Regions from separate parts of the Marinobacter qingdaonensis genome, predicted to be linked through region 2. Evidence: predicted binding sites of a transcription regulator. Region 2 holds the regulator's gene; each other region holds the start of a gene.
The links. The regulator LexA, encoded in region 2, represses DNA repair genes until DNA is damaged. The targets are predictions, from matches to a motif close to CTGTNTNNNNANACAG.
Positions count from the first base shown of each region.

Region 1: imuA (translesion DNA synthesis-associated protein ImuA) is a predicted target of LexA. The motif match lies at 4,355-4,370, and genes of this name have one in related genera.
Region 3: recA (recombinase RecA) is a predicted target of LexA. The motif match lies at 4,350-4,365, and genes of this name have one in related genera.

Region 1 is NZ_JAYDCJ010000003.1:2,999,626-3,009,623, reverse strand. Features, by position in the region: gene U5822_RS17025 (error-prone DNA polymerase) at 1-2,225, opposite strand, end outside; gene U5822_RS17020 (Y-family DNA polymerase) at 2,225-3,640, opposite strand; gene imuA (translesion DNA synthesis-associated protein ImuA) at 3,647-4,336, opposite strand; gene U5822_RS17010 (DctP family TRAP transporter solute-binding subunit) at 4,614-5,618, shown strand; gene U5822_RS17005 (TRAP transporter small permease) at 5,684-6,178, shown strand; gene U5822_RS17000 (TRAP transporter large permease) at 6,168-7,472, shown strand; gene U5822_RS16995 (4a-hydroxytetrahydrobiopterin dehydratase) at 7,566-7,913, shown strand; gene U5822_RS16990 (DUF2834 domain-containing protein) at 8,136-8,462, shown strand; gene U5822_RS16985 (GFA family protein) at 8,529-8,960, shown strand; gene U5822_RS16980 (substrate-binding periplasmic protein) at 9,229-9,998, shown strand, end outside.
Region 2 is NZ_JAYDCJ010000003.1:2,043,290-2,053,287, forward strand. Features, by position in the region: gene U5822_RS12570 (gamma-glutamyl-gamma-aminobutyrate hydrolase family protein) at 1-584, opposite strand, end outside; gene U5822_RS12575 (amidoligase family protein) at 577-1,578, opposite strand; gene lexA (transcriptional repressor LexA) at 1,793-2,404, shown strand; gene U5822_RS12585 (cell division inhibitor SulA) at 2,446-2,937, shown strand; gene U5822_RS12590 (hypothetical protein) at 2,984-3,244, opposite strand; gene U5822_RS12595 (DUF6586 family protein) at 3,295-3,783, opposite strand; gene U5822_RS12600 (DUF1329 domain-containing protein) at 4,002-5,360, shown strand; gene fliT (flagellar protein FliT) at 5,414-5,743, shown strand; gene U5822_RS12610 (sigma-54 dependent transcriptional regulator) at 5,814-7,265, shown strand; gene U5822_RS12615 (sensor histidine kinase) at 7,496-8,734, shown strand; gene U5822_RS12620 (sigma-54-dependent transcriptional regulator) at 8,747-9,998, shown strand, end outside.
Region 3 is NZ_JAYDCJ010000001.1:163,848-173,845, reverse strand. Features, by position in the region: gene U5822_RS00745 (LysE family translocator) at 1-512, shown strand, start outside; gene fdxA (ferredoxin FdxA) at 576-899, opposite strand; gene mutS (DNA mismatch repair protein MutS) at 1,059-3,683, opposite strand; gene U5822_RS00730 (CinA family protein) at 3,766-4,266, shown strand; gene recA (recombinase RecA) at 4,455-5,498, shown strand; gene U5822_RS00720 (flavodoxin family protein) at 5,525-5,995, shown strand; gene U5822_RS00715 (PilZ domain-containing protein) at 6,011-6,388, opposite strand; gene U5822_RS00710 (Lon protease family protein) at 6,649-9,057, shown strand; gene fixJ (response regulator FixJ) at 9,097-9,723, shown strand; gene U5822_RS00700 (ATP-binding response regulator) at 9,769-9,998, shown strand, end outside.

The DNA of each region.
Region 1 (9,998 bases), 960 kb from region 2:
ACGTACACCAGCAGGGCGAAGCTGGCGGCGTGGGATTCCGGGAAGCCGTAGCCGCCGAAGCCGCAGATCTGCTGGTACAGGCGCTCGGCGAAGTCGGCGTCGTGGCCGCGTTCGAGCATGCCGGTAATCAGTTTGTCCCGGAACCCGGTCAGGTCGCCGTGGGATTTCCAGGCCGCCATGGCCCGGCGTAATTGGTCGGCCTCGCCAGCGGAGAAGCCGGCGGCCACCATCGCCAGTTTGATCACCTGTTCCTGGAAGATGGGCACGCCCAAGGTGCGTTCCAGCACCTTGCGGATGGCGTCGTTGGGGTAGCTCACCGGCTCCAGGCCGTGTTTGCGGCGCAGGTAAGGGTGCACCATGTCGCCCTGGATCGGGCCGGGGCGGACGATGGCCACTTCGATCACCAGGTCGTAGTAGGTTTCCGGTTTCAGACGCGGCAGCATGTTGATCTGGGCCCGGGATTCCACCTGGAACACGCCGATGCTGTCGCCTTTCTGGAGCATGGCGTAGGTGGCCCGGTCTTCCTGGGGCACGTCCTGGATCTCGAACGGCTGGCCTTTCTGTTCGCTGATCAGTTCCAGGGCCCGGCGGATGGCCGAGAGCATGCCCAGGGCCAGTACGTCCACTTTCATCAGGCCCAGGCTTTCCAGGTCGTCCTTGTCCCACTGGATCACGGTGCGATCGGCCATGGCGGCGTTTTCCACCGGCACCAGTTCGGCCAGCGGACCGGAGCTGATGACAAACCCGCCCACGTGCTGGGACAGGTGCCGGGGAAAGCCGAGCAGGGTGTTCACCAGGGTGAAGAACTGGTCCGCCACCTTGGGGTTGCGGGTCAGGCGTTTGTCGAGGATTTGCTGGCGCCAGTCGGTGGCCTTGTCACGCCAGTCGATGCCTTCCAGCAACTGTTCCACCTGGGCCGGGTCAAAGCCCAGGGCTTTGCCGACGTCGCGGATGGCGCTGCGGGGCCGGTAGCGGATCACCGTGGCGGCCAGGGCGGCCCGCTGCCGGCCATAGCGCTGGTAGATGTACTGGATGACTTCTTCCCGGCGCTGGTGCTCGAAGTCCACGTCGATGTCGGGCGGCTCGTTGCGGTCCTTGGAGATGAAGCGTTCGAACAGCAGCTCGACCCGGGCCGGGTTCACCTCGGTGATGCCCAGGCAGTAGCACACTGCCGAGTTGGCGGCCGAGCCCCGGCCCTGGCAGAGAATGCCCCGGCTGCGGGCAAAGGCGACGATGTCCTGAATGGTGAGGAAGTAGTGCTCGTACTTCATCTCCGAGATCAGGTCCAGCTCCTTGCGGATCAGCGCCTGCACGGTTAGTGGCGTGCCGTCCGGGTAGCGGCGGCGCTCGCCCTCGCGGGTCAGTCGCTTGAGGTAGGCGGCCGGGGTTTCGCCGTCTGGCACCAGGTCTGGCGGGTATTCGTAGCGCAAGCTGCCGGGTTCGAAGGTGCACTGGTCGGCAATCCGCCGGGTTTCCCGCAACCAGGGCTCCGGGAACAGGCGCTGCAGCACCGGCAGTGGCCGCAGGTAGCGTTCGCCGTTCTGGAACAGGCAATGGCCGGCCTGTTCCAGGTTGGTGTGGTGGCGCAGGGCGGTGAGCACGTCTTGCAATGGCTGGCGCTCCCGGCTGTGCATGTGCACCTCGCCGGTGGCGGTGATTGGGCAGCGCAGTTGGTCGGCCAGCCAGCGGGCCCGGGCCAGTTGCTGTTCCTCGCCGGATTCCAGGGTGCGGGCGGCAGCAATCCACAGCCTGGGTTCAAACAGCCGTTGCAGCCACTCGCCACAGGCCAGGGCCTGGTCGGCGTCGGCCTCGGTGGTGGCCGGCGGCAGCCACAGGCACAGGCAGTCGTCCAGGGGGTGGGTTTCCACGTCCCGGTAGAACAGCTGGTACTGGCCTTTCTCCGCCCGCCGCCGGCCGGTGGTGATCAACTGGCACAGCTGGCCATAGCCCTTGCGGGTGCGGGCCAGCAACACGAACCGGGGGTTGCTGGCACCGGGCGGGGCGTCGTCCAGCTCGAACCGGCTGCCGGTGATCAGTTTCACCGGGCTGTCCTTCAGGGCGGCCCAGGCCCGGGGGATGCCGGCCACCGAGCAGTCGTCGGTGATCGCCAGGGCAGCATAGCCCAGTTCGGCGGCCCGTTCGGCCAGCTCGTGGGAGTGGGAGGCGCCGGTCAGGAAGGTGAAGTTGCTCAGGCAGACCAGCTCCGCGTAGATCAGCCCGCTCATCAGCCAAACCACCCGTGCACGAACCAGCCGTCGCGCACATCCCGGAACACCCAGGCCAACTGGCCGTTGTGGAGCTGGGCGATGTAGTAATCCCGGTGCACCCGCTGGCCATCCCACCAGCCGCCACTGATGCGTTCGGGCCCGGCAAACCAGGCCGCCGGGGTTTCCGTGAGTGGCTGCGGTCCCTGTAGTAGCCACAGCGGGCGGCGCGGCAACTGGCCGGTATCAACCGATGGCCGGGTTTTGCGCTGAACGTCGGAGGCGCTCCAGGCCCGTTCCGGGCGGTGGTCGGCCTGGGGCGAGAGCTGTTTAAGGGCCTGATCGCCGAGCCGGGCCTGCAACCGGCTCATCAGGGTGTGCCAGGCTTCGTTCAGGTCCTGGGATTCACCCAGCAGGTCCTGGCCGGTATCGGCTTCACGTCCGAGAAAGCGCTTCACCGACAGCAGCAGGGCGATCACCGGCGCCCGCAGTGGCTGCTGCTCGAAACGCAGGCGAATCAGGTTCAGAAACGCCTCGGCCCGATGCTCCGGCCCGGAGGTGCGGATGCGCAGCCGGGTGGGTTCCTCGTGCCGGTGCCTCAGGATCAGCAGCAGGCTGTCGGTTTCCTGCTGGCGCCAGCACAGGTCTTCCTCCAGTTCCGACAGAATGCGCTGCAGCGGAAACAACAGCCCCTGAGACTGTTCGATCTCCTGAACAAAGTCCGCCTGCTGGCGAAAGTGGTGCGGTGGCTGCCACGGGGCCTGGGGGTCGGGCCGGGTGCCCTGGATTTTCTGGATCCGGGCCAGGGTTTCCGGCGACAGCCGGCGCGCCAGTTCCACCGGCGGCAGGTTGAATACCTCACCGAGGTTGCTCAGCCCGAGCCGCTGCAGCCGGGTGCAGGTGCGGGCATCAAACTCCGCCGCCAGCAACGGCATCTGGTCCAGGGTGCGCTGGATATGGCCTTTGTCAGCAGTGCATTCGCCCTTGCCGCTGCGGGCAATCAGTCGGGCCGCCAGGGGGGTGTGGCCAATGCCGGGCCAGGCGGTGAGCTGGCGTTCGTCCAGGGCCTGCTCCACGGTTTGCCACACCGCCGGCAGGCCGCCGTACAGCCGTTGCAGGCTGCCAATCTCGGCCATCAGACCGTTCGGTGGTACCAGCACGATGTGGGCGGCGTAGCGGTACAGCCAGCGGGCCTGGTCTTCCAGAATCCGCGCTTCCTGCTGCTGGTCCGCCCGCACCGTTCCCAGCTCCGGCACCAGGCTGAGCGCGGTTTTAAGGCGCATGCCGGCGCGCACGCCCTGGTCCCGGGCCTCCGGGCAGGCCTGAATGACCTTCTGCCCGGAGCGCTCGACAATCACCAGCGCGCCGGCGTCTTCCCGGGTGCGGCGAATGTGGTCCAGCAGCAGGTGCGTGAAGTGCAGGTACAGCCAGAGCATTGTCGTTTACCGGTGGGACGCGGGCCAGGGGCCCCGAACCACCCGGGGCGCCTCGCGGAAGCCCAGGTCGGCCCGGTGCGCCATAGCCAGGGCGCAGCGCTGTCCTGGCCAGCTGCCCCGGCGTTTGACGATGTTGATCTTCAGCTCCTGGTTGGCGCCGGGCTCCAGCTCCAGGCGCAGGGCGGCCGGGGAATTCTGCTCGGCGTAGCGGCGCTCACGGAACAGCACGCACACGTTGCTGCCGGCCTCGGCGGCCAATTGCAGGCGCCGGATATCCCGGGACGCCAGCTTGCCCGGCCAGGCCATCACCAGCCCGGTGACCGGCGAGCGCAGACAGTTTTCCAGGGTCCACAGGAAATCGCCGGCCTCGTCGGTGTGGATCATCACCACCTGGTCCAGGTTTACGCCTTCCCGGGCCAGGGCCGGGGCGTAGGGCGTGTGCGGCGGGTTCAGCCAGAACACCGTTTTGCCACTGTGGGACAGCCGCTGCATCAACGGCAGCAGCAGGTGCAGTTCGCCGATGCCGGGGGTATCCAGCAGGCATTCACTCAGCGCCCTCCGGGGCCAGCCAATGCCGCCAAGCTGATTATCCAGCACCTGATAGCCGGTGGGTTCCGCCGGTTGCGTGGTGCGCCGGTGCTTGTGCCCCTGCCAGACACGGGCATCCTGCATCAGCGTGTTCAGAAGCTCGCTCATGGGTAAGATCTCAAAATACTGTTTAAATATACAGTATTCTGAAAGCGGTCGAATTTCAAGGCATGAATGTCTGCTACCACATGGCATGGAAGAGGGCGGATTATGACCGGGAGCCGGCCTGAATCCCTGCGGGGTAAAATCCAGTTCCACAATCAAAGCGGGACGTTTTATCTTTGCGTCTCGTTGAATCTCCCCTCTATAATCGCCTGCTGTTGCTGAGTGTTAATGAGCCTCAGAACCACCTGCGGAATACCATAACCATAAGAAGGACCAACCTATGTTGAAGCGTCGAATTCTCCTGGCCACTACCGCCGCCACGCTCCTGTTCAGTGCTGCGGCCACGGCCCAATACAAAGACGAATACACTGTATCCACCGTGCTGCCATCTGCTTTTCCCTGGGGGCAGGCCGCCGATAAGTGGGTGGAACTGGTGCGGGAGCGTTCAGACGGACGCATCAACATGAAGATCTACAGCAACTCCCAGCTGGTGTCCGGTGACCAGACCAAGGAGTTCTCCGCCATGCGTTCAGGGCTGATCGACATGGCCGTGGGCTCCACCATCAACTGGTCGCCCCAGGTCCCGGAACTGAATCTGTTTTCCCTGCCGTTCCTGATGCCGGATTACGAGGCCATCGACGCCATTACCCAGGGCGAGGCCGGTGAGACCATCTTTGCCGCCATCAAAAAGCGGGGCGTGACGCCGCTGGCGTGGGGCGAGAACGGCTTTCGCGAGCTGTCCAACTCCAAGCGCAAGATCACCGGTCCCGACGATGTGGAGGGCCTGAAAATCCGCGTGGTGGGTTCGCCGCTGTTCCAGGACACTTTCACCACCCTGGGGGCCAACCCGACCCAGATGAGCTGGGCCGACGCCAAGCCCGCCCTGACCACCGGTGCGGTCGATGGCCAGGAGAACCCGATCTCGGTGTTCGACGTTGCCCGTATCGACCAGGTTGGCCAGACCCACCTGACCCTGTGGCATTACATGGCCGACCCCCTGGTGTTTGCGGTGAGCAACCGGGTCTGGAGCCAGTTCAACCCCGAGGATCAGGCCCTGCTCAAACAGGCGGCCATCGATGCCGGCCAGTGGGAAATTGAAAAATCCCGGGGCGAACTGGAAGCCACCCTTGAGGCGATCAAGGCACGCGGCGTGCAGGTGGTGGAGCTGACGCCGGAGCAGCACGCGGCCTTCGTAGAAGCCACCCGCCCCGTGTACGAAAAATGGACCGACCGTATCGGTGAGGATCTCGTGGAGCAGGCCCAGGAGGCCGTCGCCAACCGCTAACCTCGGGCGTTGCCCCCAAAAGCACCCGTCCACGGGCGGGTGCTGCCATCCACTCCGGAGTTCTCATGTCTGCTCGCCCCCCGAAGTTCAGGCCCGACGCCTGGCTGGCCACCCTGGCTTTGACCGGCATCTGTGTCATCAGCCTGGGTAACGTCGTGGTCCGCTATGCCACGGATGCTTCATTCGCCTTCACCGAAGAATACTCTGTGTTTTTGCTGGTGGTGCTGACCTTCGCCGGTGCGGCGGTGGCGGCCCGCCACAACCAGCACATCCGCATCGAGTTGATTGAGCACGTGCTGCCACCGCGCCTCAAGAAGGTGGTGTACGTGCTGCAGTGGCTGGCCGGGGTGACGGTACTTGGCATTACCGTGTGGTACGGCAGCAAATTTGCGCTCGAGGAGTACCAGTGGGAATCCCTGTCGCCGGGGCTGGGGCTCCCGAATTGGATCTACGTGATCTGGCTGCCGGTGCTGTCGCTGGCCATCATCATCCGGATGACCCAGAACCTGATAGACCGCCTGCGCGGCAAGGTGGATCCGGAGGTCATCCATGAGTCCTGATCTGCTGCTGATTGGCACCTTTCTGCTGGCCCTGCTGCTGGGGGTGCCGGTGGCCATCGCCCTTGGTCTGGGGGGCGTGGTGGGTATTCTGGCCGGGTTGTCGCCGGACATGCTGGCCACCCTGGGGACCAACACCTACAACAGCGTGGCCAAATACCCGCTGATTGCGATTCCCCTGTTCATCCTCACCGGCCTGATCTTCGAGCGGGCCGGGGTGGCCGCGAGCCTGGTGCGCTTTGCCCAGGCCATCATTGGTCCCCGCCACGGCGGGCTGACCGTGGTAGCGGTACTGGTGTGCCTGATCATGGGCGGCATGAGTGGCTCCGGGCCGGCCGACGCCGCCGCCGTGGCCATGGTCATGCTGCCGAGCATGCGCAAGGCCGGTTACCCCCAGCCGTTTTCCGCCACGCTGATTGCGGCGTCGTCGTCCACGGCCATCCTGATTCCACCCTCCATCGCGCTGATCCTGTACTCCATCGTAGTGCCCGGTGTGGACCTGCGGGCATTGTTCGCCGCCGGCGTGTTCCCGGGCATCCTGGCGGGGCTGTCGCTGCTGGTACCAGCCCTGTTCCTGGCGCGCAAGTACCGCTGGGAAGACCCGGAGGAATCTGAGCGGCCGCCATTCTGGCCCAGTTTCAAGGCCGCGCTGCCGGCGCTGTTCGCCCCGGTCATCATCCTCGGTGGCCTGAGATCCGGGCTGTTCACCCCGACCGAGGCCGCCGTGGTCGCCGTAACCTACGGCATCATCGTGGGCTGCCTGGTGTACCGCAACCTGAGCCTCCGCAACCTGTTCAGCCTGATCACCGACGCCGCCGTGACCTCTGGGGTGGTCATGCTGATCATCGCCCTGGCCGGCATTTTCGCCTGGGCCGGCACCACCCTCGGCACCTTCCAGCATCTGGCCGAGGCGCTGTTGTCCCTGTCCAGCAATGGCTGGGTGTTGCTGGGGCTGGTCATGGTGCTGGTGCTGATTGCCGGCATGCTGCTGGATGCGGTGTCGATCTACCTCATCCTGATCCCCATCGTGCTGCCGCTGATGACCCATTTCGGCTGGAACCCGGTGTGGTTCGGCATACTGCTGGCCATGAACATCGCCATTGGTCAGTTCACCCCGCCGGTGGCCGTCAACCTGATGGTGACCACCCGCATCGCCAATATCCGGCTGGAGCACACCCTGGGTTGGGCCATGGTGTTCATTGCGGCCATGGCCGTAAGCCTGTTGCTGGTAATGCTGTTGCCGGGGATCGCCCTGTGGCTTCCGGAGCAGCTCGGGTTTGTTGTGGGGCAGTGGTAAGGCTGCAGCGGGGATAAAACCGGGGGCAGGGTTGATAAAGCCCCCGGTGCGACCCACGCTAGTAATACAAGCCATCAACCAGGGAGGTTGGTCATGAGTGAGCTAACCCAACAGCACTGCCAGGCGTGCCGCAAAGACGCGCCAAAAGTCACCGAGGCCGACAAGAAAACGCTGTTAAAGGAAGTGCCCGACTGGGCCATTGATGAGATCGATGGCGAGGAACAGCTGCTCAAGGTGTTCCGGTTCAAGAATTTCACCGGAGCGCTGGCCTTTACCAACAAGGTGGGCGAGTTGGCTGACTCGGAAGACCATCATCCGGCCATCTTGCTGGAGTACGGCAAAGTTACCGTGCGCTGGTGGACCCACGCCATTGGCGGCCTGCACCAGAACGATTTCATAATGGCGGCGAAAACCGACGCGGCCTACACCGAGCCCAAGTGACCTCTGCGTGGCGGAATCGGCCTTCCGCCACGCTCGCCCCGCCATTCGGCGGGTGGGCGTTATTCATGTGATGCGGATTCCGGCCAGGTGTTGGGAAAGCTGAGCAGGATACGAACCCGTTCGCAAAACCGCAGGAGGCCCCAAGGATCGCGGGTTTCGGATCTGCTATGGTGGAAGCACTGGAAGGTACACGTGCTCAACAACCATTAATCAAGGAAGATCATGCGAATATCCACGCTCCCCCTCGTTGTCCTCTGTCTCTTCATGGGTTTCACTTTCTGGGTTATGGCAGGCGCCGAGCAGTCCCTGCTGGCCTTCGGTGCCCAGCTCATGTCGAGTCCGGATACCGCCCAGGTTGTCATCGATCTCTACATTCTGGCCGCACTGGCTTGCGTCTGGATGTACCAGGACGCCAAACGCCGCGGTAAGGGGCTGGGTTATCTTATTCCGTTCTTCGTTCTGACCGCGGTGTTTGTGTCGGCCGGGCCGCTGCTTTATTTGGTGCTGCGTGGTGGGCAAGAACCGGAAGCCGAAGCCAGCAAAATATAAAAGGCCGCTTAAGGTTGTTTCTGGCCTGTCGGCCGTCCACCGGACGCCCCCGTCGGGGCGCCGCTAATGGCAGGCGTTATCAGACAAGGAAGTGAATCAATGAAGCAAACGGGCAGTTGTCTCTGCGGAGGCATCCAATACGAAATCAACGGTCCACTGACCGATGTGCTGAATTGTCACTGCTCAATGTGCCGGAAGCTACACGCATCAGCGTTCAGAACCCGCGCAAAGGTAAAGTCCTCCGACTGGCATACCGTCAAAGGTCAGGAGTTGATGAAATTCTACGAATCCTCTCCGGGTGAGCATAAGGGCTTTTGCTCGAACTGCGGTTCAAGCCTCTACACGAAATTCGATGCAAATCCGGATATCTATGGATTCCCACTCGGAACACTCGACACAGACCCAGGAGTAAAACCCGAGCGGCACGTATTCGTTGCTAGTAAGGCTCCCTGGTTCGAGATTACGGACGATCTATCTCAGAATGCGGAGTATGACTGAGACGGTGATAACAAGCCGCGTCACTCGGACGGCCTTGTCAGGCCGCTGGTGCGCTCAGCGTTAAATGCCAAGGAAAGGTATGATCATCGGCAATTAACAAGGTCTTGCAGTTCGTTCCTGCCTGCAGCCTCTACCGGAAACAACTGCCGTGGCACCTCATAGCGCTGTATTGCGGCCGGCTTGGGGATTGGCAGGCTTGCGGCTCTTGTCCCTTTGGCGCCATGATTACGGGTTCAGACAAGCGCAAAGCTCCTCAGAGGTAACCTTGGTGATTGAACGTCGTTTGAATGGGTTTGTGGTGCCCTGGTGCCTCGTAGTACTGATTGTTCTCCTGGCTTCGCCGGGTTTCGTATTGGCGAAAAGCAAGCTGACCTTCGCGTTCAGCGAAAAATCACCGCCGTACAGTTTCTCGCTTGACGCGAAGGCGGTCGGGCTTCTCCCGGATCTGGTGCAACTGGCGTTCAGTTTTATCCCCGACTACAGCACGGAAAACGCAGTGATGCCGTGGTCAAGGGCGCAGTTCAACGTTCGGCTGGGTCTCTCCGATGGTTTTCTCACCTATCCGTCGAAAGAGCGACAAGGCTACGCCCTCTTTTCGAAATCGCCGCTCTTCACCCAGGACTTTGGCTATCTGGTGTACTCGGCGGACAACCCCAACCTAGGCGTGATTGAATCGGCTACCAGCTTCGCTGACTTGTCCAGTCTGACGGTGATCGTCGAGAAGGGCTCCAAATGGGAGGAGGACAATATCCCCGACTTTCTGGAGACGGTATCAGGCCGAGATGTGAATACGATGATGCATCTTCTTATGCTGCGGGAAGCCGGGGATTTTTTTGTGCAGCCGGCCGAAGACGCCCGATTCATCGCTCAAAAGCTTGGCTATTCGGAGAAGCTGAAAGTTCGCAAGGTTGATTTTGTTCCGAATTCCCTGATCCCCTTTCATATTGGCGTATCGCGCGAACTTCCATCCGCCGAGACGGTGATCAATAAGGTCGATGCGATCATGCGGGATCCCGAATTCCAGTCACAACTCGACCT
Region 2 (9,998 bases):
TTCTCGATCGCCTGCACGAACAGATCGTTATCCACCGCCACCACCCGCAGGTTATTGCCCAGGCGCTTGATGGCCTGGCTGTGGATGCGGTTGGCGCCAATGACGGCCGATTGCATCAGTCGGCCCAGCCGGCTGGTTTTCACCAGTCGCACCGTCTGCATGGGCAGGAGCAGGGGCCGGTGCCGGGTATTGACCCGAAGCGGGGTCACGTTCTGGCACAGGGAGCCACCGTGGAACACGTTGATGAACTGAGCGCCCCGACAGATGCCGAGCACCGGAATGCCGATGCGCTCGGCCTCCTGCAGGAGCCGGCGATCGGTGGCATCGCGTTTGCGGTCGTAACGGGCCGTCACCTGTGGCTGCTGGTCGTAGCATTCCGGGTGCACATGGGTACCTCCGGACAGCACCAGCCCGTCCAGCAGGGCGACATCGGTGCGGGAACCGGGACGAATGTAGTGGGTGCGGGCGCCGTGCATCCGTAGCCCCAGGCTGATCAGCCGATGGGCGGTGCTGCGACGGGCGGGCCCGCTGATGCCGATGGTTAGTCCGGGCAGCTCGTCGCCGGTTTCCGTTGCCTCAGACATACCCTTTGCTTTGCAGCCAGTCCGTGGTGGTTTCCAGCCAACTGTGGGTGAGGTTGTGCAGGTTCAGCTTGCTCCGTTCCCGGTACAGGCTGCGCAACTCGGCCAGCTGGTCGGCATCGGCCGCAATCCGCTCCAGGATCACCCAGTCGTTCCAGACACTGGCCAGGTCCCAGTCGTCGTTGTCGATGTCGCAGTCGGGCAGCCGGTAGTGCAGGGTCGGCCGGCTCTTGATCCGCGGGTCGTCGACGTGCTCGGCCAGCAGGTCCGCGTCCAGATGGGCGAACAGCGGCAGCAGGTCCAGGGCGCGATTGCGGGTCGGGTTGTACTTCAGGTAATCCCGCATCAACTGGGCCTGGTCCGGAGCGTAGTCGTCGTCCATCAGCAGGTCGACGTACCTGCTGCTCCAGGGTTCGATGTAGGTGGTGAATTTCCGGCTGATGTCGAGCTGGTGCCGGGATTTCAGCCAGTCGTACAGCGCAGCAAACGCCTGGAAATAGCGAACCAGGGTGGCTGGTTCCAGGTCCGGCAATTCCGGGTTCAGCTGCAGGCCGAAGGCGTAGTAGATCGCCTCGCGGCTGCCCAGTGCGCCGGCGTCGCGCAGCTTTTCCATCATCGCCTGGATTCGCGGCACGGCCGAGAAGGGCACCGGCGGACTGACAATTTCCAGAGGAACGATGCGCTCCGCGGCGGCATCAATGACTTCCATGGCCTGTCCACCCAATTCCCGGATCGATTCAGGCAGCCGATCGTCGGTCAGATCCAGATCCTTGATGGGGTCGGAATCCAGCTCGATGGTGAAGTCCCCGAGGTCGGTTGCCAGCCGGGACACGTAACGGGAGGTCAGCTCCGGTTCTGCCTCAAGGAAACGCGCCACCAGTTGCACCAGTTCGTCGTAACCGAGTCCCGATAACTCGATCTCGATGCCAACTCGGCGTTCCTTGCCCTCCGCAGTGTGGAGGTTGTCGGGCATGTTGCACTCGCTGGAATGACTCATAGAACTCCCTAACCGGTCGTTTCAGGTGGAATCACCATATCACAATCCTTGCAGGACATATGGTTACGCCGGTGACACAAAAATCCGGGGGCGAGGGTTTACACTGGATAAAACACTGTATATAGTCAGTTCACTGTATAAAAAAACAGGCCGGAGACTTCGCTTCGTATGCGACGGAGTGGGGCCTACCACGGAACCCAGATGGAGTAGCTCAATGAAGCTGACAGCAAGGCAAGCTCAGGTGCTGGACATCATCCGGCGGTATCTGGACGAAACCGGGTACCCGCCCACCCGCGCGGAGATCGCCGCTGAGCTCGGGTTTCGCTCGGCCAACGCCGCCGAAGAGCACTTGCGGGCCCTGGCGCGCAAGGGTGCCATTGAGATGGTGCCAGGCGCCAGCCGCGGAATCCGGCTGCCGGAAGCGGAAGAGGACCTGGGGCTTCCAGTCATCGGTCAGGTGGCGGCAGGCAGCCCGATCCTCGCCCAGGAACACATTGAGGATCACGTCACCCTGGCGCCTGAGTTCTTCTCGCCGTCCGCCGATTACCTGCTGCGGGTGCGTGGCATGAGTATGAAGGACATCGGCATTCTCGATGGCGATCTGCTGGCGGTGCACCGCACCCAAGATGTTCACAACGGTCAGGTGGTGGTTGCGCGAGTCGGTGAGGAAGAGGTGACGGTCAAGCGCTTCCGCAAGGAAGGCTCCAAGGTTTATCTGATTGCCGAGAACGACGAGTTCGCGCCGATCGAGGTGGATCTGACCGAGCAGCAACTCTTTATTGAAGGATTGGGGGTAGGGGTCATTCGGCGCTCGGATCTTCATTGATCGCGCGGGTGAGTCACGGACAGTCAGGGGGCAGGTGAATCATGGAACAAATGAGCTTCAATCAGAATCTGGCGTACCAGCAGAGTGCTTTGTCGCGGGCGGTGCCGGTGTCGGCCGGTGGTGAACGTCGATCCGTGATTCGTACCCGCCCGAAGCCGGCCCAGCGCGAACCGGCGGTCGCTGGCAACGTTACCGAGATCATTTTGCCGGAAGGGCAGGTGGAGAATTTTCAGTTGCTGCTGCCGATGCTGACCCAGCTCAATCAGGAAAAGCGCTGGCTGGCATGGATTGATCCGCCCCAGGCCCTGGTCAGTAAATGGCAGAAAATGCATGGCATTGTTGCCGGCGAATTGCTGGTGCTGCGTTCGACGCCGGATCACTCCGCCCAGGAGTTGGCCGAGCGCGCCTTGAGTGCCGGCACCTGTCACGCGGTGGTGATGTGGACCCGTAAGCTGGGTCGGCCCGCTTTCGACGCGTTGCAGCGGGCATCAGCGGCGGGCAACAGTCACGGTGTGATTCTGCGCCAGCGCTGAGCTGTTGGGGCGCCGCCGTCTGCCCACCCGGGCGCGGCGCCTTGCATCAGTGCAGGGTGTAGGAGGGGTGAGCGTCGGTCGCCTCGGGTTCCTCGTCTTCCAGTTCAATATCGTGAGCTACGTTACCCACGGCTTCGATACCGGCCGCGATCATCGCCTTGGCGACATTCATGTCGCGGTCTTCCATCATCTCCCGCGCTTCGTCGGAAAAGGAAATCTTCACAAGCGGCGCACTGTCGTCGTCGATGCGGCGCAGCGCGTAATCTCCGTTACTCAGTTGTACGATTTCAAAAAAAGATGGTGACATTCGTTAAACCTTTTCTGTGATTCGACCCGGGCTACCTGCGGCTTGCGCGGTTACCACTCGCTGTGCCGCTCTTCCAGGTCGTCGGCAAATTTCTTCATGGCGTCCAGCGTGGCTCGTAGGCCCGCGCTGGAGCGATCTGGCCCGGCGGCGGCTGACACCGCGATGATGTTGTCGGCGCTGACCGTCTTTTTGGTCGCTGGCGGGCGGCTCTGTACCGCCTCGAGTTGTTCCAGGTGGTTCCACCAGCTGCTGCCTTGCCTGGCCAGCTCCTGCAACAGCCCCAGCTCGCTGGCCTCGGTGCCGACCAGGTCCGCCAGCGCCTCCAGGTTGTCCGGCTCGCCGCTGCGATGCTGGTACAGGCGGGCGACCATCACGAGCAACAGGCGCCGGGCCCGCAGCAACAGCTCGGTGGCCCCCTGCAGTGCCGCCTCCTGCCTCAGGGCGCTGTGGGGGGCGTCAGCGGGCGTGCCAGAGTCGTCCAGCAGCGTCCGGGCCAGGAACAGTTTCTGTGAAACCAGTGAATGCCATTGTGAGGCCATAAGATACCTGTAAACAGCCGGTGGTCCGACCCACCGCAAAGTCAATCCGCCATCCTACCATTTCGACGGCGCAATTTCCTCCCCTCGCTCTGTCACCGTCTGTGTCACAAGAAAATACACATCATCACTTGAAACGGTCGTTTGAATTTGGCAAAAAGGCCGCCGGTTGCGCCAGGGCCAGCCAGACACACTGCATGATATTCGGGAGGAGAAAGGGAATGCGGAACCAGGTTATCGCAGGCGTTGCAGCAATCCTGTTCGGGGCTTCAGGGACGGCCGTATCGAAGGTCTCGCCAAAGCAGGCGGATCGGCTCGATGGGGAATTAACCCCGGTAGGCGCAGAGCGGGCCGGTAATCCGTCCGGTACCATTCCCGACTGGACCGGTGGGCTGAAGACACCACCCGAGGGTTGGCGCAAAGGCCAGGTGGAAATCAATCCCTTCCCGGAGGATGAGCCCCTGTTCGTGATTACCGGGGACAACTACACGCTGTATCGGGATCGGCTGTCTGACGGCCACCTAAGGATGTTGGAGCAGTACGGCGCGGATTTCTTCATGCCGGTGTATCAGACCCGCCGCACCGCGGCCTTCCCGGACCATGTTTACGACAAATCCCGTGACAACGCGGTGCAGTCCGAATTGCTGGATAACGGCAACGGCGTTCGCAACACGATCATGACCAGCCCGTTTCCGATTCCAAAGAACGGTCTGGAAGTCATCTGGAATCACATCCTGCGCTACCGCGGCAACGAGGTGGCGTTCCGCAGTGCCTCCGCCACGCCCCAGACCGATGGCGCCTTCAATCCGGTGGTCAATGACTACGAGTATTTCTTCGCCTACAGCAAGAAGGGGGCGGAACTGGAGGAGATCGACAACAAGATCTTCTACCTGAAAACCGACACCATCGCTCCGTCGTCGCTGGCCGGTACCATCACCCTGGTGCATGAAACCCTGGATCAGATTCGGTCGCCCCGGCTGGCCTGGCGCTACGACGCCGGCTCCCGTCGCCTGCGTCGATCGCCCAATCTGGCCTACGAAACCGATCTGCCGAACTCCTCCTCCCTGCGTTCGGTCGACCAGAAGGACATGTATAACGGCGCGCCCAACCAGTACGATTGGACTCTGAAGGGCAAGCGCGAGCTGTATGTGCCGTACAACGCCTACGCGTTGCACGCTGGCGACGTCACCGCCGACGACGTGATCCGCCCCCGTCACATCAATCAGGCCCTGGCACGCTACGAGCTGCACCGGGTCTGGGTGGTCGAGGCCAAGCGCCGCACGGGCATCGGCCACATCTACGATCGTCGGGTGTTCTACGTTGACGAGGACAGCTGGCAGATCCTGGCGTCCGAGGAGTACGACGAGGATGGCCAGCTTTGGCGGGTGTCCGAAGCCCACAACATCAGCTATTACAGTGTGCCGGTGTTCTGGACTACCATGGAAATGACGTACGATCTCAAGGCCGAACGCTATTATATCGATGGCCTGGATGACGGTTTCCCGGCGTATGATTTCAGCCCGGGGTTCCGTGGGTCCGACTTCACCGCGTCCGCGGCGCGGCGGGCCGCCCGTCGGTAATTGATGGGGCCGGTGGCCACAATTAATCACAGGAATCTGACAGGAGACCGGGCATGGCGGACAACCAGGCGCATCTGACTCACCTGGATCAACTGATGGCCCGCTTCGGGCGCGCACTGGCCGATCAGGACTGGGACGCACTGGCGAGTCGCAATGGCGAGGTCAGGCCGGCGGTCGAGCCGCTGATGCGCGCCATGGAGTCGGGTGAGCTGGACGCGAGCGAGGTGCGGACCCGCCTCGAGGAGCTGCAGCAACTGGTGGATGCGGCCAGTCAGGGCGCCAATCGGGCGCGCCAGGAAGCCCAGTCGGCGCTCAAGGGCGTGAACCAGAATCGTAATGCTGCCAAGGCCTATCAGAACATTTCCTCAAATCGTCCCAAATAGCGTCATAAAATTGACTCGAGCTTCCCGACAGTCTTAAATACCGCTCAAATCCACCGAGAGATTTTTGTGAATGTCCAATAACAATAAGGTGCTGGTGCTGAGTGACGACGAGTCAAGACGCCGGGACATGGTCACGATTCTTGAGTTTATCGGCGAAGAGCAGATCCTCCAGGCAGACGAAGCCGCGGCATTCCTCGCATCCGCGGATGATGGCGCCGCCGCCGAGCTGTCCGTGGCGGTGGTCAATGGCGAGGATGCCGGCGTCACTGACACGGTGGCCAGAATCTGCGCCCTGGCCCAGGGCGTGCCCATCCTGATGGTCGGCGATCCTGACCTGAAAGGCCTGGCCGGCGACGATGCCGCTCGGGTCATCGCCCGCATGGAGTGGCCGCTGAACTACACCAAGTTTGTGGATTCGCTGTATCGGGCGCAGATTTTCCGGGATCAGTTCGGTCGCTCCCAGCAGCGTGGCCAGCAGCGCAGTCTGCAGCTGTTCCGCAGCCTGGTGGGCACGTCCCGCAAGGTGCACCAGGTTCGCCAGCTCATGGAGCAGGTGGCCGACAAGGACGTCAGCGTACTCATTACCGGTGAGTCCGGTACCGGTAAGGAAGTGGTCGCCCGCAACCTGCACTACCATTCCGCCCGTCGCGACAAGCCGTTTGTACCGGTGAACTGCGGCGCCATCCCGGCGGAGCTGCTGGAAAGCGAGCTGTTCGGCCACGAGAAGGGCGCCTTCACCGGCGCCATCACCGCCCGTGTCGGCCGTTTCGAGATGGCCGAGGGTGGCACCCTGTTCCTGGATGAAATCGGCGACATGCCGCTCAACATGCAGGTCAAGATCCTGCGCGTCCTGCAGGAGCGCACCTTCGAGCGGGTCGGCAGCAATCGCACCCAGTCCGCCGATGTCCGCATCATCGCGGCGACCCACAAGAACCTGGAAGACATGATCGAAACCGGTGAATTCCGGGAAGATCTGTACTACCGCCTGAACGTGTTCCCGATTGAAATGCCGTCGCTGCGGGAGCGGGTGGAGGACATCCCGCTGCTGATCAACGAGCTGATCTCCCGAATGGAAAAGGAAAAACGCGGCTCCCTGCGGATGAATTCCGCGGCGATCATGAGTCTGTGCCGGCACAACTGGCCAGGCAACGTGCGCGAGCTCGCCAACCTGGTGGAGCGCCTGGCGATCATGCACCCTTACGGTGTGATCGGCGTGCAGGAGCTGCCCAAGAAATTCCGCTACGTCGACGACTACGACGAAAACCGGCCGGTGGAAGACTCCGGTATGCCGTCCGGCGTGCCCGGTCTGGTCGGCCTGGATGCGCCGGCCCTGCTGCCGGTCAATGGCATCGACCTGAAGGACTACCTGTCCAACCTGGAAAAGCAGTTGATCCAGCAGGCACTGGACGAGGCCGGTGGGGTGGTGGCCCGGGCCGCCGAGAAGCTGCGCATCCGCCGGACCACGCTGGTGGAAAAGGTGCGCAAGTACGGACTGCGCGAGGAGGAATCGGAAGACTCCTGACCGGTCCCAGGCCTCGGCCTATTCCCTCCAGACGCGGCGTCAAAGGTTTGTAACCTGCGGCGCCGCGGCTCGTTCAGCCCGACGTAAAACCGTCGTTCGCCCCGATCTTAAATTTCCTTCCTATTGATATAAAAGCAAAAATTCAAGTTGGCACGGTGCTGGCTTAACAGACCCCAAACGAATAATCCGAATGGTACGGCCCGTCGATGGGTCGGTCAGGGGGCGAAGTTATGAGTCAGGCACAGTTTGTGGTCCGGTCCGAGGCTGAACAGGCCCAGGCCAACGCGGCGGCGGACGTCAACGACAAGGTTACGGCGCTGTTTCCACAGCAGGAAGACGAAGCGGTGGACTCGGCGCTGGAGTTGTTCAACCGCATGTCCCGTCAGATCACTGACTCCTACCGCACCCTGGAGTCCCGGGTGAACCAGTTGTCCGGGGAGCTGAGCCAGGAATCCATGCAGCGTCAGCAGGAGCTGGAGGAAAAGGAGCAGCTGGCGGATCGACTGTCGACCCTGCTCACGGCTCTGCCCGCCGGTGTGGTGGTGCTGGACAGCCAGGGTGTGGTCACCCAGACCAACCCGGCGGCGATTGCGCTGCTGGGCGAGCCGCTCGATGGCGAACGCTGGATCGATGTCATCCAACGCTGTTTCGCGCCTCGCCGGGACGACGGCCACGAAGTGTCCCTGAAAGACGGACGCCGGGTCAGCATCGAGATTCGGACCATGGAAAACCAGCCCGGCCAGCTGATCCTGCTCACCGACCTGACCGAAACCCGGCAACTGCAGTCTCAGCTCGCTCACGCTCAACGCCTGTCCGCCATGGGCAAGATGGTGGCGTCGCTGGCGCACCAGATCCGCACGCCGCTGTCGGCCGCCATTCTCTACGGCGGGCATCTCAGTCAGGACGAGCTGGACGAAGAAATGCGTCAGCGTTGCGCCTCTCGACTAATGTCCCGTCTGACCCATCTGGAGCAGCAGGTCCGCGACATGCTGATCTTCGCCCGCGGCGAAACCCGCCTGGCGGAAGAGCTGTCGGCGGGGACCCTGGTCTCGGCCCTGCGCTCGGCGGTCGAGGGCATCACCCTGAATCCGGGGGCCGAGGTCACGGTGGTGGACGAGGTTCCGGCCGAGTGCCGGCTGATGTGCAACCGGGACGCCCTGGTCGGCGCCTGCACCAACCTGGTCAACAATGGCCTGGAGGCCGGTGCCTCGCGGGTGGCGGTGCAGATTGTGCCCGCCGGCCACGAGCTGGTGATCCGCGTGATCGACAACGGCCCGGGCTTCGACCGGTCCGAGACCGGCCGTCTGATGGAGGCCTTCTACACCACCAAGTCCCACGGCACCGGCCTCGGTCTGGCGGTGGTGCAGGCGGTGGTCAAGGCCCATCAGGGCCAGTTCACCATTGAATCGCCGGAGCAGGGCGGGGCGGTTGCCACCCTGCGTCTGCCGCAATTGAAGAATTCCCAGTAAACGGAGGCAATCATGGCCAAGGCCCAGATTCTGATTGTTGAGGACGACCACGACCTGCGCGAAGCCCTGGTCACCACCCTGGAGCTCGCCAAATTCCGGGTGCGGGAAGCCGCCAATGCCCGGGAAGCCCTGGCGCGCCTGGCGGAAGCGCCGGTGGACATGGTGGTCAGCGACGTCAACATGCCGGGCCAGTCCGGGCACGAGCTGCTGGCCGAGGTTCAGCGCCTGTACCCGGGGCTGCCGATGATGCTGATCACCGCCTACGGCCAGATCAGTCACGCGGTGTCGGCGATGCAGGCGGGCGCCATCGATTACCTGGTCAAGCCCTTCGAGCCCCAGGTGCTGGTGGAGGCCGTCAGCAAGGTGGTCGGTGGTGTCCGTCAAAAATCCACCGACGCGCCGGTGGCCGAAGATCCGGTCAGCAAGCGCATGTTCCAGCTGGCGACCAAGGTGGCCGGCAGTGACTCCACGGTGATGATCTCGGGCGAAAGCGGTACTGGCAAGGAGGTGCTGGCCCGGTTCATTCACCAGCAGTCCCCCCGCGCCGACCAGCCCTTTGTCGCCATCAACTGTGCCGCGATTCCGGAAAACATGCTGGAAGCCATCCTGTTCGGCCACGAAAAGGGCGCCTTCACCGGGGCGGTGGCCTCGTCCCCCGGCAAGTTCGAGCAGGCCAACGGCGGCACCATCCTGCTGGATGAAATCTCGGAAATGGACCTGGGCCTGCAGTCAAAACTGCTGCGGGTGCTGCAGGAGCGGGAAGTGGAGCGGGTCGGTGGCCGCAAGACCATTGCCCTGGATGTCCGTGTGGTCGCCACCACCAACCGCGACCTCGGCGACTATGTCCGCGAGGGCAAGTTCCGGGAAGATCTCTATTACCGGCTGACGGTGTTCCCCATGCACTGGCAGCCCCTGCGCGAGCGCCCGCTGGACATCATGCCGCTGGCCGCCTCGCTGCTGAAAAAGCATTGCCACAAGATGAAGCTGACCGGCATCACCTTTGCTGCCGATGCCCGGGACGCGCTGATGGGTCATCGCTGGCCCGGCAACGTCCGGGAACTGGATAACGCCGTGCAGCGGGCTCTGGTGCTGCAGCAGGGCAATGTCATTCACGCCGGTGACCTGTGCCTGGAACTGGGCATTACCGGCAGTTCGGCCGCCGCCGATCCGGTCAGCTCGCTGGGGGCAATGTCGGCAGAGCCCCAGGCGCCGGCCACCAGCGAGCCCGATTCGGTCGGCTATGACCGGCCGACCCCATCCGGCG
Region 3 (9,998 bases), on a different contig from region 2:
CCACCAGCGTCGGCATTGGCAGCGGCCTGTTCATTCACGCCACGCTCTCCGCCCTGGGTATCTCGATCCTGCTGGTGGAAACCGCCTGGGCCTTTACCGCCTTGAAGTGGGCCGGTGCCTGCTACCTGATCTGGCTGGGGATCGCCTCCCTGCGGGGGGCGATGACCGGCTCGAAGCCCCAGCACGCGGAAGCGGGGGTGGTCGCCAAGCGCAAGGTCTCTATGGCCTTGTCGTTCCGGGAAGGGTTGCTGTCGAACGTGCTCAACCCCAAGACCGCACTGTTCTACATGGCCCTGTTGCCCCAGTTTATCGATCCCGCCGGTAACGCGTTCCAGCAGTCACTGGTGCTGGCCGCCGTGCATTTTTTCCTGTGCATGGTCTGGCAGTGCGGCCTGGCCTTCGTGGTGGTGCGGTTCAAGGCGCTGGGCGCCAGTGCCCGGTTGAAGCGCGCGCTTAATGTCGCGACCGGTGGTTTCTTCGTGGCCATGGGCGCCAAGCTGGCCAGCAGCTGAGACTGGCTTCGGCCATGAAAAAAGGGAAGCCCGAGGGCTTCCCTTTTTTGCGTCTGCCGACCCTTATTTTTCCAGGTACTGCAGCTTGTCCGGCTTGCCATCCCACTCTTCGGCGTCTGGCAGGGGATCTTTCTTCTCGGTGATGTTCGGCCACTTTCCGGCGAGATCAGCGTTGAGTTCAACAAACTGCACCTGATCGGCGGGCAGCTCATCCTCGGAGAAGATGGCCTCGGCCGGGCACTCGGGCTCGCACAGGGCGCAGTCGATGCACTCGTCCGGGTCAATTACCAGAAAGTTCGGGCCTTCGTAGAAGCAGTCTACCGGGCAGACTTCCACGCAGTCCGTGTATTTACACTTGATGCAGTTATCAGTAACGATAAACGCCATAGTCAGATCCCTGGTCCAGTGGTCAATCTCATCCGGAGCTTGTCGTCAGGCTCCACGGTTATGTTTTAGTGCGCGATATTGTAGGGAGCGCCCCCCGGCCCCGCAAGCGTTTGGCCGCTATATCCTTATTCCCAGCGCCCGATAATTCGAATTTTTTCCCTATTTGACCAATAACGCCTTGAGTTCGTACAGCCGGTTCATGGCCTCGCGCGGGGTCAGGTCGTCCAGTTCGAGCACTTTCAGGGCTTCTTCCACGGCACTCGGCTCCAGGCTGGCGAACATGTCGCCCTGCATGACCGGGTCCTGGGTCGCCGGGGCCCGGCTGGTCTCCGGTGCCGGCGCCGCTGCGGATTGGCTGGCCGGGCTGACCGGCGTGGCCGTGCCTTCCAGGTGGGCCAGTTGGCCCTTGGCGTTGCGGATCACGTCCTGGGGCACCCCCGCCAGTTTGGCCACCTGCAGGCCGTAGCTCTGGCTGGCCGGGCCGTCGTGCACGTTGTGCAAGAACACGATGCTGTCATCGTGCTCGGTGGCCGTCAGGTGCACGTTCACCGCGTGCTGCAGTTCGTCGGCCAGCTGGGTCAGCTCGAAGTAGTGAGTGGCGAACAGGGTGTAGCAGCGAATGTTCTTGGCCAGGTGTTCGGCCGTGGCCCAGGCCAGGGACAGGCCGTCGAAGGTGCTAGTGCCGCGGCCGACCTCGTCCATCAGTACCAGGCTGTACTCGGTGGCGTTGTGCAGGATGTTGGCGGTCTCGGTCATTTCCACCATGAAGGTGGAACGGCCGCCGGCGATGTCGTCCGAGGAGCCCATGCGGGTAAAGATCCGGTCCACCGGGCCCAGCACCGCGCGATTGGCCGGGACAAAACTGCCGGTGTAGGCGAGCAGGGCGATCAGGGCCGCCTGGCGCATGTAGGTGGACTTACCGCCCATGTTCGGGCCGGTGATCACCAGCATGCGACGCTGGGTGTCCATCAGCAGGTCGTTGGGCACGAAAGGTTCGTCCAGTAGCTGCTCCACCACCGGGTGCCGGCCCTCTTCGATATCGAAGCCCGGGGTGTCGCTGAACTCCGGCGGGCAGAAGCGCAGGGAGGTGGCGCGCTCGGCGAAATTGCTCAGCACGTCCAGCTCGGCCAGGGCCTGGGCGGCGTCCTGCAGCGGCGCCAGTTGCTCGGCCACGGTTTCCAGCACCTGGTCGTACAGCGCCTTTTCCCGGGCCAGGGCCCGGCTCTTGGCGCTCAGGGCCTTGTCTTCGAATTCCTTCAGTTCCGGGGTGATGAAACGCTCAGCGTTTTTCAGGGTCTGGCGCCGGATGTAATCCGCCGGGGCCTGGTCAGACTGGGCCCGGCTGATTTCGATGTAGTAACCATGCACCCGGTTGTAGCCCACCTTCAGGGTGCTGATGCCGGTGCGTTCCTTTTCCCGGGTTTCCACATCGAGCAGGTACTGGCCGGCGTTCTCGCTGATATTGCGCAGTTCGTCCAGTTCCTCGTCGAAGCCTTCGCGAATGACCCCGCCGTCGCGGATCACCACTGGCGGATTATCGATCAGGGCCCGCTCCAGCAGGTCCGACAGCTCCGGGTACTCGCCAATGGTGGTGGCCAGTTTGACGATGTGGTGCGAGTTCACCGGCTTCAGGGTTTCCTGCAGGTCGGGCAGGGCCTGGAAGGCGTCGCGCAGACGCGCCAGGTCCCGCGGCCGGGCCGAGCGCAGGGCGACCCGGGCCAGCACCCGCTCGATGTCGCCAACGGTTTTCAGCAGGTCGTGCACCGGCTCGTAATGGAAACCGTCCAGCAGGGCAGACACCGCCTGCTGGCGCTGGGACACCACGTCGACATCCCGCAGTGGCCGGTTCAGCCAGCGCCGCAGTTCCCGGCCGCCCATGGCGGTGGCGGTCTTGTCCATGACCCAGGCCAGGGTGTGCAGGTGCCCGCCCATCAGGTTAGTGTCGATTTCCAGGTTACGGCGACTGGCGGCATCGAGAATCACCGCCTCGTCCCGACGTTCCCGGGTCAGCTTGCGGATATGCGGCAGCGCCGTGCGCTGGGTTTCCCGGGCGTACTGCAGCAGGCAGCCGGCGGCGCAGATCGCCAGGGTCAGATCCTCGCAGCCAAAGCCGGTCAGATCGCGCACCTGCAGCTGGTGGGTGATGACCCGGTGGGCGGTGTCCGATTCGAACAGCCAGGGCCCCTGGCGGCGAATCCCGGTCAGACCCTCCAGCACGTCCTCGTAGGGGAAATCTTCGCTGATCAGGATCTCGGCGGGGCGCAGGCGTTGCAGCTCTCCCTGCAGGGCTTCCAGGTTTTCCAGTTCCGAGACCGCAAAGCGGCCACTGGAGATGTCCAGGGAGGCAAAGCCGAACTGTTCCCGGTGGCTGTAGATGGCCACCAGCAGGTTGTCGCGGCGGTCTTCCAGGTAGGCGTCGTCGCTCAGGGTGCCGGGGGTGACGATGCGCACCACCTGGCGTTCAACCGGCCCCTTGCTGGTGGCCGGATCGCCTATCTGCTCGCAGATGGCGATGGATTGACCCGCGCGCACCAGCCGGGCAATGTAGCCTTCAGAAGAATGAAAGGGGATGCCCGCCATGGGAATCGGGTTGCCGCCGGACTGACCGCGGGCGGTCAGGGTGATGTCCATGAGCTCGGCGGCTTTCTTGGCATCCTCGTAGAACAGCTCGTAAAAATCCCCCATGCGGTAGAACACCAGCTCGTTCGGATGCTGGCCCTTGATCTTGAGGTATTGCTGCATCATCGGGGTGTGCTTGGAGAGATCGGTCTGAGCTGCTGACATGAAGCGGTCCGGATTGCCTTGCTTTGGATGAAGGCGTGAATTGTAAGAAAATAATGCGCGCGATGAAACGAAGGAGAACAGGATGGGCGCCAGCGATCAGGATTTGGCCACCGAGGCGGGGCGACTGGGCGAACTGCTCGAGCAGCAGGGCCGTATGATTGTCACCGCCGAGAGCTGCACCGGCGGCTGGGTTGCCAAGGCCCTGACCGATCGGGCCGGCTCCTCCGCTTACGTGCTGGGCGGGCTGGTGACCTACAGCAACGACGCCAAGCGGGAATTGCTGGGGGTGACCGCCAAATCCCTGGATGAGCACGGCGCGGTGAGCGAACCGGTGGTGCGGGAGATGGTGGCCGGTGCCCTGGCCGCGACCGGTGCCCAGGTGGCCGTGGCCATCAGTGGCGTTGCGGGTCCCGGTGGCGGCAGTGACGACAAGCCGGTGGGCACCGTCTGGTTCGCCTGGGGCCGGGACCCGGCCACCACCGAGGCGGTGCAGCAGCACTTTGCTGGCGATCGCGACCAGGTTCGCCGCCAGGCCGTTCTCTTTGCCCTGCAAGGAGTGCGTGGCTTCCTGGAGCAGGCCTGACCCGCTGACAACCGCCGCTGCCGGGGCTCCCGGGGTGTTTCGGTAAACAGGGGTTGGTCTGGTCAACGGGTTATGTTTTAATACTGTTCAAATATACAGGAAAGCACTGTTTGTCCGGTTTTCCTGATCCACTATTCGGCGATGGCCCGCCCGGGCATGTCGCCATGGCGACAGAGGGTTTTGCACTGATGGAAGACAACCGCAAGAAAGCACTTAGCGCAGCATTGGGCCAGATTGAGCGGCAGTTCGGTAAGGGCGCCGTGATGAAAATGGGCGATCAGCCCCGCGAAGCGATTCCTGCGGTTTCCACCGGCTCCCTGGGGCTGGACGTGGCACTGGGTATTGGCGGCCTGCCGTACGGCCGGATCGTCGAGATCTACGGCCCGGAAAGTTCCGGTAAAACCACGCTGACCCTGCAGGTGATTGCCGAAGCCCAGAAGCAGGGCAAAACCTGTGCCTTCGTGGACGCCGAGCACGCGCTGGATCCGGTCTACGCCGAGAAACTGGGCGTCAACGTCGATGAGCTGCTGGTGTCCCAGCCGGACACCGGTGAGCAGGCGCTGGAGATCGCCGACATGCTGGTGCGCTCCAACGCCATCGACGTGATCATCGTCGACTCCGTCGCCGCCCTGACACCGAAGGCGGAAATCGAGGGCGAGATGGGTGACAGCCATGTGGGCCTGCAGGCGCGACTGATGTCCCAGGCCCTGCGGAAGCTGACCGGTAACGTCAAGCACGCCAACTGCCTGATGGTGTTCATCAACCAGATCCGGATGAAGATTGGCGTGATGTTCGGTAGCCCCGAGACCACCACCGGTGGTAATGCCCTCAAGTTCTACTCGTCCGTGCGTCTCGACATCCGCCGCATCGGCGCCGTCAAGGACGGTGACGAAGTGGTCGGTAACGAAACCCGGGTGAAAGTGGTCAAGAACAAGGTGTCGCCGCCGTTCAAGCAGGCCGAGTTCCAGATCATGTACGGCAAGGGCATTTACCACATGGCCGAGGTGCTGGACATGGGCGTGAAGGAAGGCTTCGTGGACAAGTCCGGTGCCTGGTACGCCTACAACGGCGACAAGATCGGCCAGGGCAAGGCCAACGCCTGCAAGTTCCTGGAAGAGAACCTGGACATGGCGAACGAAATCGAAGCCAAGGTCCGTGACAAGCTGATGCCGAAGCCGGAGAAAAAGGAAAAGGCGGAAGAGCCGGCCGAAGCCAACGGTGAATTGCTCTGATCGACTGATCACCCAGGGGAGGGCGTATGGCCGTCACAAAGCGGTTGCTGATCGTGGCGCACGCGCCTTCCCCGAATACCCGCACCCTCCGGGACGCCGTCGAGCAGGGCGCCCGCCACAGCGACATCGACAACGTTGAGGTCATCGTCAAGGCCCCGCTCGATGCCGGTCCTGATGACATCCTGGCCTGTGACGCCATCATCCTCGGCACCACCGAAAATCTCGGCTACATGAGCGGGGCGCTGAAGGATTTTTTTGACCGCAGTTACTACCCCTGCCTGGAGCAGACCCAGGGGCTGCCTTTTGCCTACTACATCCGGGCCGGCCACGACGGCACCGGGACCCACCGAGCCATCGAAACCATCACCACCGGCCTGCGCTGGAAACGGGTTCAGGAGCCGCTGATCTGTCGCGGGGAGTACCGTGAGGACTTCGAGCAGCAATGCCAGGAGTTGGGCCTGTATCTGGCGGCCAGTCTGGATGCCGGGCTGATCTGACCGCGGTGCCGGCGGCTAGCTGGCGAACCGGTTGTAAAACCCTTCGAGGCGGGACAGGGCGTTGTCCACGGTTCGGGAATAGCTGTTTTTGTCGCGGCAGTAACTGAACTGCACGCTGACCCGATAGCCGGTCTGGAACGGCTGGCATTCCACCACCCGGGCGCCTACCCGCGATTCACTGATGTACTTGCCGGTAAAGTCCATGAACAGGCGGGCGCCGGGCTCCACCGGGCGCGGGCAGAGCACGGCCATGCCGTATCGGTTCAAATCGAGGCAGGTGACCGCCATGGCCTGACGGCCCCGACCGAAAAAGCCCCGTTCCCGGAGCTGCACCTGAAGGCAAGAGGCGGGGTAGCGATCTTTGATTCTGCGATCGATGGAATCACTGGTCATAGATGTGCGTCCACAGCGTTTCTTGTCTTTATCACGGTTCCAGTCCCGGTCGTCGCACCGAACGGCGGCCGGGTCAGGAAGTTTAGTGCCCGGATCGCTGGCTGAAAAATACACACTGGTGAAACTGTGAACTGGGTGGCACTTTCAGCGGGCCACGTAAGGGCCTGTTCCTGACCAGAAATCTTCGGCCGGCACGCGACAGGGGCGGCTGCAGAATCTACAATGGCCGGCTAATGATACAACCGTTACAGGACCGACCCTTGAAGTCACTGTCTCTGCACCAGCTCTACAAAGCCTGCGTTCTGAAAGATCTGCCGTTCAAAACCACCCGGCAACTGGAGCCCCTGGCCGAAATCGTTGGCCAGAACCGGGCCCAGGAAGCCGTGCGCTTTGCCCTTGCCATGCCCCACAGCGGCTACAACGTCTACGCGGTGGGCCGGGACGGTCTGGGCAAACGCACCATGATGTTGCGGTACCTGGAGCATCATGTGGACACCGAACAGCAGAGTCATGACTGGTGCTACGTGGCCAATTTCGAGGAGCCGCGGGTTCCTAAGTTGCTGAAGCTGCCGCCGGGCAAGGGCTCCGGCCTGAAGCACGACATGGAAAAGCTGATGAGCCGGCTGGTCAAGGTGATCCCGCAGACCTTCGACAGCGACAGCTTCCTGGAACGCTCCGAACAGCTCAAGAACGAATACGGCAAGATGCAGGAAGACGAGCTGGAGAAGGTTGCGGCCCAGGCCAAGCGGAAAAACGTCAGCCTGACCGTGTCGACTCCGGGTGGCTACCGCCTGGTGGCCATGAACGGCGAAGAGCCGCACACGGCGGAAACCTTCCAGGCCCTGACGGAGGCTCAGCGCGACAAGTTCGAGGACGTCATCAATCGCCTCGAGAAAAAGCTGCGCCAGGCCCTGCGCAAGCTGGCGGACTGGGAGCAGGAGTACGCCGACAAGCAGCAGGCGCTGAACAAGGAGACCCTGGAAGGCATCACCGGGCATCAGATCGACGAGCTCAAGGAAAAGTACGCCGAGCTGCCGGACGTGGTGGCGTTTTTCGAGGCGGTGCGGGCCGACCTGGTGGAGAACCTGGACATCTTCCTTGATGACGACGATGAGCAGGCGGCCATCGCCTACGCGTCCCTGGATAAGAAAATGCCCCGCCGCTACCTGGTGAACCTGCTGGTGCACCAGAAGACCAATGAGGTGCCGGTGGTGGTGGAGGACAACCCCAACTACCACAACCTGTTCGGCTATGTGGAGAACGTCACTTACAAGGGCACGGTGTTCACCGACTTCTCCCTGATCCGCCCCGGCAGCCTGCACCGCGCCAACGGTGGCTACCTGCTGATGGACGCCATCAAGGTGCTGGAGCAGCCTTACGTCTGGGACGGCCTCAAGCGCGCCTTGCGCTCCAAATCCATCCAGATCAATTCCCTGGAGCGGGAGCTGACTCTGTCCGGCGCGATCTCCATCGAGCCGGAAGCGGTGCCGCTGGACGTGAAAATTGTCCTGTTCGGGGATCGCGAAACCTGGATGCTGCTGCAGGAATACGATTCGGAGTTTTCCGAACTGTTCCGGGTGACCGCGGACTTCGAGAACGAGATGTACCGCTCCGACGCCAGCCAGCTGCTCTACGCCAAATTCATCGCCAGCCTGGTCAGCGAGAAAAAACTGCTGCATTGCACCAACAAGGCGGTGGCCCGGGTGATCGAATACAGCGCCCGCATCGCCGAGCATCAGGACCGGCTGTCGCTGCACGCCGCCGATATTGCCAACCTGCTGCGGGAATCCGACTTCTGGGCCCGACAGGCCGAGGCCAAGCTGATCCAGGACGTGCACGTGGAGCGCGCGCTGGAAAGTGCCCGCTACCGCAGCAGCCGCATTCGCGACCAGTTCTACGACTCCATCCGTGACGGTTCCACCCTGGTGTCCACCAGCGGCACCTGCGTCGGTCAGGTCAATGCCCTGTCGGTGCTGTCGACCGGAGGCTTTGAATTCGGCCTGTCCAACCGGGTGACGGCAACCTGCTACTATGGGGATGGTGCGGTCATGGATATCGAGCGGGACGCCAAGCTGGGCGGCAACATCCACTCCAAGGGGGTGATGATCCTCAGCTCCTGGCTGGCCTCGCACTTTGCGGTGACCGATCCCATGCACCTGTCAGCCAGCCTGACGTTCGAGCAGAATTACGGCGAGGTGGATGGCGACAGCGCCTCCATGGCCGAGCTGTGCGCCCTGATTTCCTCGCTGTCGGGCATTCCGGTCCGCCAGGACCTGGCGGTGACCGGATCGGTCAACCAGTTCGGTGAAGTGCAGCCGATCGGCGGTGTGAACGAGAAAGTGGAAGGCTTCTTTGCCACCTGCCAGCTCAAGGGTGGCTTGACCGGCACCCAGGGCGTGATCGTACCCAGCACCAACGTCCAGAACCTGATGCTGGACAGCGAAGTGGTCCAGGCCGCGCGCGATGGCCAGTTTGCGGTCTACGCCGTGAGCCAGCTGGAAGAGGCGGTGACCCTGCTGCTGGGTAAGCCGGCGGGCAAGGCCGACGACAAGGGCAGGTACCCGAAGCAGAGCGTTTTTGGCATTATCCAGCAACGGCTTGAGCAAATGCGCGAACACGAGCGGCAGGAAAACGCTCGGGACGACCATAAGGATCCGTCAATCCACTGACCGGACACCATAAGAAAGCGGACAGGAGAGAACACACCGATGACTGATATCCAGCAGACCGTTTACGTAGTTGAAGACGATGAAGCGGTTCGTGATTCACTGGAGCTGCTGCTGAAATCCGACGGCAAGCCGGTAAAGACCTATGAGAGCGCCACCAGCTTCCTGAAGGACTACTCCGACCAGATGGCCGGGTGTATCGTGCTGGATATCCGCATGCCAGGCATGGATGGCATGGAGCTGCAGAAGAAGCTGAACGAGAAGCACTCGATCCTGCCCATCATCTTCGTCACCGGTCACGGCGACGTTCCCATGGCGGTGGACGCCATGAAAGAGGGCGCCGTGGACTTCATCCAGAAGCCTTACCGCGAAGAGGCTCTGCTGGAGAAGATTGAAGCGGCCCTGGCCCAGGACCTGGAACAACGCAAGTCCCTGGATGAGAAGCAGGAAATCATCCGTCGGGTGAAGAGCCTGACCCCGCGCGAACACGAGATCATGGACCGGATGATCGCCGGCCAGGCCAACAAGGTGATCGCGATCGAGCTGGAGATCAGTCAGCGTACGGTGGAGATCCACCGGTCCCGGGTAATGCACAAAATGGGGACCCATTCCCTGGCGCACCTGGTGCGTATGGTCTTGTCCGTAAAGGACCGTATCGACGCCCGTTGATCCGGCCGGCATCATACCCGGATCATAGCAACCGGCTCCCTTTTTATGACTGAAGTTGTCAGTGAGAACTCGGAGGTCACGGTTCTGCTCGTGGATGACAATCCGCAGAACCTGAAAGTCCTCTACGAGACCCTGAAAGACAAAGGTTATCGCCTGCTCATCGCCAACGAAGGTGAGAAGGCCCTGGACCTGGCCCACCGCCACCAGCCTGAAGTCATCCTTCTGGACATCATGATGCCGGAAATGGACGGCTATGAGGTGTGTCAGCGCCTCAA